2 regions of the Cyanobium sp. NS01 genome follow, and region 2 is predicted to be linked to the other one. Evidence: predicted binding sites of a transcription regulator. Region 2 holds the regulator's gene; the other holds the start of a gene.
What was found. The regulator NtcA, encoded in region 2, controls nitrogen genes in cyanobacteria. The targets are predictions, from matches to a motif close to GTANCNNNNGNTAC.

Region 1: a site for NtcA is predicted at 1,286-1,299, ahead of cynS (cyanase). Genes of this name have one in related genera too.

Annotation. Positions count from the first base shown of each region.
Region 1 covers NZ_CP047940.1:2,684,239-2,687,641, reverse strand. Annotated here, with positions in the region: gene CyaNS01_RS14015 (formate/nitrite transporter family protein) at 1-579, shown strand, start outside; gene cynS (cyanase) at 707-1,168, opposite strand; gene CyaNS01_RS14005 (redox protein) at 1,506-1,982, shown strand; gene CyaNS01_RS14000 (transglutaminase family protein) at 2,024-2,917, opposite strand; gene CyaNS01_RS13995 (alpha-E domain-containing protein) at 2,902-3,403, opposite strand, start outside.
Region 2 covers NZ_CP047940.1:2,411,731-2,415,133, forward strand. Annotated here, with positions in the region: gene dcd (dCTP deaminase) at 1-367, opposite strand, end outside; gene CyaNS01_RS12690 (cob(I)yrinic acid a,c-diamide adenosyltransferase) at 379-1,026, opposite strand; gene ntcA (global nitrogen regulator NtcA) at 1,291-1,956, shown strand; gene CyaNS01_RS12700 (DUF3084 domain-containing protein) at 2,013-3,251, shown strand; gene CyaNS01_RS12705 (resolvase) at 3,248-3,403, shown strand, end outside.

The DNA.
Region 1 (3,403 bases), 270 kb from region 2:
AACTGGATGTGGGTGTGGATCGGCAATTTCCTCGGCACGGGCCTGGTCGGCATCCTCTTTGCCATGAGCCTCACCAGTGGAGGAACCGCAGATCTGGCCACCGGGGCCGGTGACTGGGTGGCCGTGGCCAATAAGATCATCGGCCTCAACAAAGCCAATGTGATTGCCAAGTATCAGAACCTCGGAGCCCTTGGATTCTTTCTTGCCTTCCTGCGCGGTCTGATTGCCAATTGGCTGGTCTGCCTGGGAGTCACCCTGGCCCTAGTCAGCAAGAGCGTTCCTGGCAAGATCCTGGCCTGCTGGCTGCCCATCACCGCCTTCCAGGCGCTGGGGATGGAGCATATCGTGGTGAACATGTTCCTGCACACCACCGGCCCCTTGCTGGGTTCAGGCGTGAGTTTCCTTCAGATCGCTTTCTGGAACTATCTGCCGGTGACACTTGGCAACATTGTTGGTGGCATGGTGTTTATCGGCATGCTCTTCTACAGCACCCATCGCTCTCCGATCAGCAATGTGTTGCCCACCAGGCATGATGAAAAGCTCGAAAGGGAACTCGCCGCCGAGCTGGGAGCGCGCTAAGTTCAGCCTATGGGATTCCACCGCAGCTGAACGTCTATCTTGAGAATCGGCGCAGCCTTCTTCTTATCAGTCACAAGTGCCGGGCAGCAACGCTGCCCGGTCTTTTTTTATGCGTTCAAGGAGTGGTTCACCACTTCTTGTAGGGCAGGAACTTGCCGCACATGGTGATCTTCACCCTGTCTCCCGTGGGGTTGGCTTCTTTGTCGACATGCAAGGTGAAGTCGATGGCGCTCATGATGCCATCGCCGAACTTCTCTTGAATCACATCCTTCAGTGGCATGCCATACACCTGCATGATCTCGTAGAAGCGGTAGATCAGGGGATCGGTGGGGATCACCGGATCCAGGCTGCCCTTGGTGGGGTAGGTCTGCAGGGCGGCTTCGGTGTCGCCATCCAGGGCAAGTAAACCGGCCAGGGCTGTGGCTTCGTCGCTGGAGGCGCAGGCCTGGCCATAGAACAATGAGGCGACCCACACTTCATCGCGACCAAGGGCCTCACCCAGCTCGGAGAAGCTGAGTCCTTTGGCTTTCTTGGCCTTCAGAAGTGCGGCCGTCAAGGGCGATCCGCTGGAGCCAGGTGTTGATGACATGGTCATAAAAGTTGAGATCTGATGTGGCAGCCAAGCAGCTGATCTGTGGGCCCTCTGCCGCTTGATGTGCTGCAAGATGGAGCCCCTTCATGATGTCGTCACGGCTGTGATTCCCGTGTGTTGGTCGATACGACCAGGCACTGAACCTGCTGCGCCGGCCACCTTCTGGCCCGTGCCACTCCCCCGCGGCCCAGTGCAGAAACTGCCCAGGCGGTCGGCCGTTTGGTAGTGGCGGCCACACTTGCTGGGGTACGGTGTTGGGTTCACTGGACCACGCCCAACCGGTGCGCGCCCAACACCGACTGCCATGACTGCCACAACGCCGAGACCGGCGCCGATGTTCGAGCTCATCCCCTACGAGAAGTTCCGCGACACCCCCGCAGTGCGCTTCTTCGACATCACTGTGGCCGCGTCCAATGCCCGGGATCTGGTGATCCACTCGGGGCCCGCCACCTCCCCTCCGGACGATCCGGCCACGGGAGCCTGGCAGTTCTACCTGCATCCCCACCAGGAGGACAATCTGCTCGCCCTGCACGGCGGCCGCACCTTCTATCTGGTGAACTTCGGCTGGAACTACCCCTTCCACATCGTGCGGCTCGATACGGGCGGCGACATCCTCAGGATTCCGCCGGGAACCTTCCATCGTTCCGTTTCCGATCCTGACGGCTCGGTGGTGCTCAACCAGGCTGTGCGCGAACCGGGTGTCAGCCTGGTGCAGGAATTCCGCGTCTACAACAGCCGGAGGATTCCAAGGCTGTTCGCCACCACCTTCAAAACCGCGCCGCTGCCCAAGCTGCACGGTCTGCACTGGTAAGCCGTGTTGGCTGAAAAGATGACCACCCAGCCCCGCCGCGATCAGCCCAGGGGCAGGCTGGCCTCCAGGGGGGCGACGGGATCGAGAATCTCCGCTTCGATCAGCCAGTCAAAGCTGCTGCTCACCCCAGCTGGGCCTGAAAAGCAGCCGGTGATGGCGGCGGTGAGTTCCGGCTTCGAGGACGTGGCCAGGGTGATGTAGCGATCGTCGACCGGACCCTTGCCGCTGGGGTCGTAGCCGCGCCAGCCGGCTCCCGGCAGGTAGACCTCCGTCCAGGCGTGCAGGTCGTACTGCTCGGGAGCGGGATCCACCAGGTGGTAGCCGCTGACGAACCGGGCCGGCAGGCCCACGCAGCGGCAGGCCTCAACCATCAGCATGGCCAGGTCACGGCAGGAGCCCACCCGTTCCTTGAGGGTGCGGCCGGCAGGCCAGGCGGGACCCACGTGGCGCTGGGTGTACTTCACCCGGTCCTGGATCATCTCCACCAGCTGATCGAGAAACATCAGGGCCCGCTGGTCGCTGCCCATCAGGGCCTCCTGGGCCATGTCCACGGCGGCGGGGTCGTGCTGGCCATTGGGCAGCCAGCCGCCGAGGGAGCCCTGCAGGTCGCCGTTGAGGTGGCCTACGGGGTAGGGCAACAGCGGCTCGTTGGCCTCCAGGCAGGTCTGCAGATCCGGTGGGGTGTGGGAGACCACCGTGCTGCTGGCCTCGACGCGGAAGCTGTCACAGGAGCCGCCGAAGCGGGCCCGCAGAATCTCATCGCCACTGGCGGCGATCAGAGGGAACAGGGAGTTGGGCTCAGGATCGATCGTGAGTTGGAAGTCCACCAACGTCTGAAATCCATGGCCCCGGGGTTTGAGGCAGAAGCGATGGGCTCCGAGCAGAACAGGCGCGCTGTACCGGTAGCTGAACGTGTGCTTCAGGCGCGCACGCATGCCGGATCCACGCTCTGGGACTCAAGGCTGGTGGCCACGAAGTAGCGCCCCTCGATCAGGTTGTGCAGGCGGTTGAGGTCGCTCTGCAGGGCGTCGATGGCCTCATGGAGGCCTACCGCGAACAGGTCGTCGATGCGGGTGTAGCTCCAGCGGGCCAGGGTGAGTCCGCTGAGGCATTCCAGTTCATCTGGAGCCCCGGGCACCGAGCGGCCCTGCACGATCTTGAGGGTGTCCTGAATCCGCTCCAGGCAGTAGCGCACCGAGCGCGGAAAGATCGGGTCGAGCAGCAGGAAGCCGGCCACGGCGCGGGGTTCGATCGCCTGTTGACGCGCCTGGCGGAACATCTGGTAGGCCCCGGCACTGCGCAGCAGCGAGATCCACTGCAGCTCATCGAGGACGCCGCCCACCTCATCGGGGGAGGGCAGCAGCAGGAAGTACTTCACATCGAGGATGCGGGTGGTCTTGTCGGCCCGCTCCAGCAGGCGT
Region 2 (3,403 bases):
AGGTGCTCTTGCCCAGGCAGATCACCGTGATGTTGGGCGGCACCCTGAGGTGCTCAAGAGCCACCCCGAGGCCATAGGAATGGGCGGGCAGGATGAAATACCGCCCATCCGCATCTTCGTGCAGGGATGCGGGCTCCAGGTTGGCAGGATTGAAGCGCTTGGGGTTCATCACCGTTCCGGGCACATGGCGGAAGATGAGGAATTCCTGGGGCGAGAGGCGCAGGTCGTAGCCGTAGGAGGAGCAGCCGAAGCTGAGCACCGGACTGCTGGCCTGAGCGGGGTCGAGGTGGCGGACCAGCGTGCCCTGGAAGGGCTCCAGCATGCCGCCGGACGCTTGCTGCTTGATCCAACGGTCGTTCTTGAGCATCGGAGGCCGGCCTAACAGCCGCGGCGGAGCTGGGTGACCTGGTCAGCCAGGGCCATCAGCTCAGGTGCCATGGAGGGTCCGGTCAGAATGACATCCAGGTGGGGGGGCCGCAGCTCCAGGGTGGTGAGCACCTCCTGGAGGGGCAGGTAGCCCAGCTCCACGGCGAGGCCGAGTTCATCGAGCACCATCAGGTCGACGCTGCCGTGGAGCAGCTGCTGGCGACTGAAGGCCCAGACCTCCTGCACTGCCTCCAGGATCTCGCCGCCATGGGTTGGAGCCGGTTCGGCCAGGCAGGTGGCCACGGCCGGCCGCAGCCACTGGAGGCGGCCGCAGAGCCAGGGGCTGGCGGCAAGCCCCTGCTCCACCCCACCCTTGAGCAGCTGACTCACCAGCACCCGGCTGCCGAGGCCAGCGCTGCGCAGGGCCAGGCTGAGCACCGCCGCCACACTGCCCCGGAACGGGGCGGTGTGGACCTGGAGCATGCCCTCCGGCTGGGCCAGCCGGCGCAGCGGACGCACGGTCGCCGGAAGGGCCGCCGCAGGCAGAGCCACAGGGGCCACGGGCCGATGGGCCGTGTGCACAGCGGCCTCGGCAGGCGCGGAACCCACCACCTCGAGCCGGACTCCGGAACCGGGGCTGCTCGAGAGACTGGCGGCCATGGACCCTGCAGCGACGCAGGACTGAATGTAGCGGTCGCGTGGCGTAGCGCTGGGCACAACCACCACCTGTGGTGGGTCCACCCACACGCACGCCGGTGCGCCCGGACTCACCGGCCCCCAAAAGGTGCCTGTTGCTACATGGGGGCCCCCATCGCATCTATAGGGTCCGCCCATATGCCTGACCCAGCCATGGTTGGCGCCACACGCGGGTTCAGCCGTACGGCCAACACACCCAGCAGCGGTGCACCAGGGGTGGTGGGCGGCATGGGGGCCGCCGGCCAGGGCAACCAGACCCTGCTGGAGGTGATCCGGGCCCTGGGAGGCAGCAGCGTCGAGGCGATCGAGCGCAGCAAGACGATCTTCTTCCCGGGGGATCCGGCCGAGCGGGTCTACCTGCTGCGGCGCGGAGCCGTTCGCCTCTCGCGGGTGTACGAATCCGGAGAGGAGATCACCGTGGCGCTGCTGCGGGAAAACAGCCTGTTCGGGGTGCTCTCCCTGCTCACTGGCCAGCGCTCAGACCGCTTCTACCACGCGATCGCCTTCACCCGCGTGGAGCTTCTGAGCGCACCGGCCACCTCTGTGCGCAAGGCGATCGAACAGGACGCCAGCGTGGGCCTGCTGCTGCTGCAGGGGCTCTCCTCACGGATCCTGCAGACCGAAACCATGATCGAGACCCTCACGCACCGCGACATGAGTTCGCGGCTCGTGAGCTTTCTGCTGGTGCTCTGCCGCGACTTCGGCGTGCCGGGTTCGGAGGGCATCACCATCGACCTGCGTCTCTCCCACCAGGCCATCGCCGAGGCCATTGGCTCCACCCGGGTGACGATCACCCGCCTGCTGGGAGACCTGCGCAACGAAGGGCTGGTTCAGATCGACCGCAAGAAGATCACCGTGTTCGATCCGATCGCCCTGGCCAAGCGCTTCAGCTGACATCGGCCTGAAGCCCAGCGGCCAAGGCGGGATACTGGCTCCATACGAGGACACCTGTGTCGGGCTGGCTGCTGATCCTGGCGCTGCTGGTTCTCGGCGGCGTGCTCTCCACCCTGGGCGACCGCCTGGGCAGCCGGGTCGGCAAGGCCAGGCTGAGTCTGTTCAAGCTGCGGCCGCGGCGCACCGCCGTGCTGATCACGGTGCTGACAGGCAGCCTGATCAGTGCCATGTCCCTCGGGCTGATGCTGCTGGTGAGTGAGCGCCTGCGCACGGGACTGTTCGAGCTCGACCAGCTGGAGGAGCGGCTCAGTGGCACCCGCAGCCAGCTCGAGGCCAGTCGCCAGCGCCTCAGCACCAGCCAGGCGGAGGTGGCCCGGGCTCAGGCCGGCCAGCGCAAGGTGCAGCAGGAGCTGGCCCAGGCCGAGCGGCGCAGCGCCGCCCTGCGCAAGGAGTTGGCCCCCCTGCAGGCCCAGCGGGCCAGGCTGGAGCGCGACAAGGTGGCGCTCGAACAACAGAACCGGAGCCTGGAGGGTCAACGCGCTCGCCTCAGCGAGGTGGTGCGGGGCAGGGACGCTGAAATCCAGCGCACCGAGGCTGAACTGGCCGCAGTGCGGGAACGGATCGCAGCAGGGGCCCAGGAGCTGCGTGAGCTCGAAAACAACCTGATCGCCCTGCGGCGCGGCGACGTGGTGATCACCACCGGCCAGTCCCTGGCCAGCGCCAAGGTGAAGCTGGAGAACCCCGGCCAGGCCCAGGAGGTGATCACGGCGTTGCTGCAGCAGGCCAACCTCAACGCCTTCCGGCGCGTGCTGCCGGGGGAGGCGGTCGATCGGCAGATCCTGCTGGTGCCCAGCAACGACATCAGCCGTCTGGAGGGGCTGCTGGCTCGACCCGGCACCTGGGTGGTGAGCATCCTCTCGGCCGCCAACGTGCTGCGCGGCGAGAGACAGGTGCTGGCCTTCCCCGACCTGCGTCCGAATCGGCGGGTGGTGGCCGCCGGTGAGGTGATGGCCCGCACCACGATCGAGGCCGGCCTGCGCAGCCCCGATCAGCTGGCCCGCCGGCTCAACCTGCTGCTGGCGGCTGCCTATGCCCAGGCCCAGCGCCAGGGCACGATGGAGGATGGGCTGCAGTTCGATGCCGCCAGCTTCAACCAGCTCACCCAACGGCTGGCAGAGCGCCCAAGCGACGCGGTGGTGCAACTCGAGGCGGTGGCGCTGCGCGACGCCGACACCCCCGACCCGATCTCCGTGGAACTGAGGATTTCGGGCAACAGAGGGGCCGGCCGCCCGTGAGGGGGGCGTCGCTGCTGGCGGGGCTCGATCCCGGGCGCAGCAAGTGCGGGCTGGTGCTGGCCGATTCCAGGGCGTCGGTGCTGGTGCAGGCCGCGATTCTGGCGCCGGCGGAGGCGTTGGCCCTGCTGCGGCACTGGCAATCCCAGCGAGGC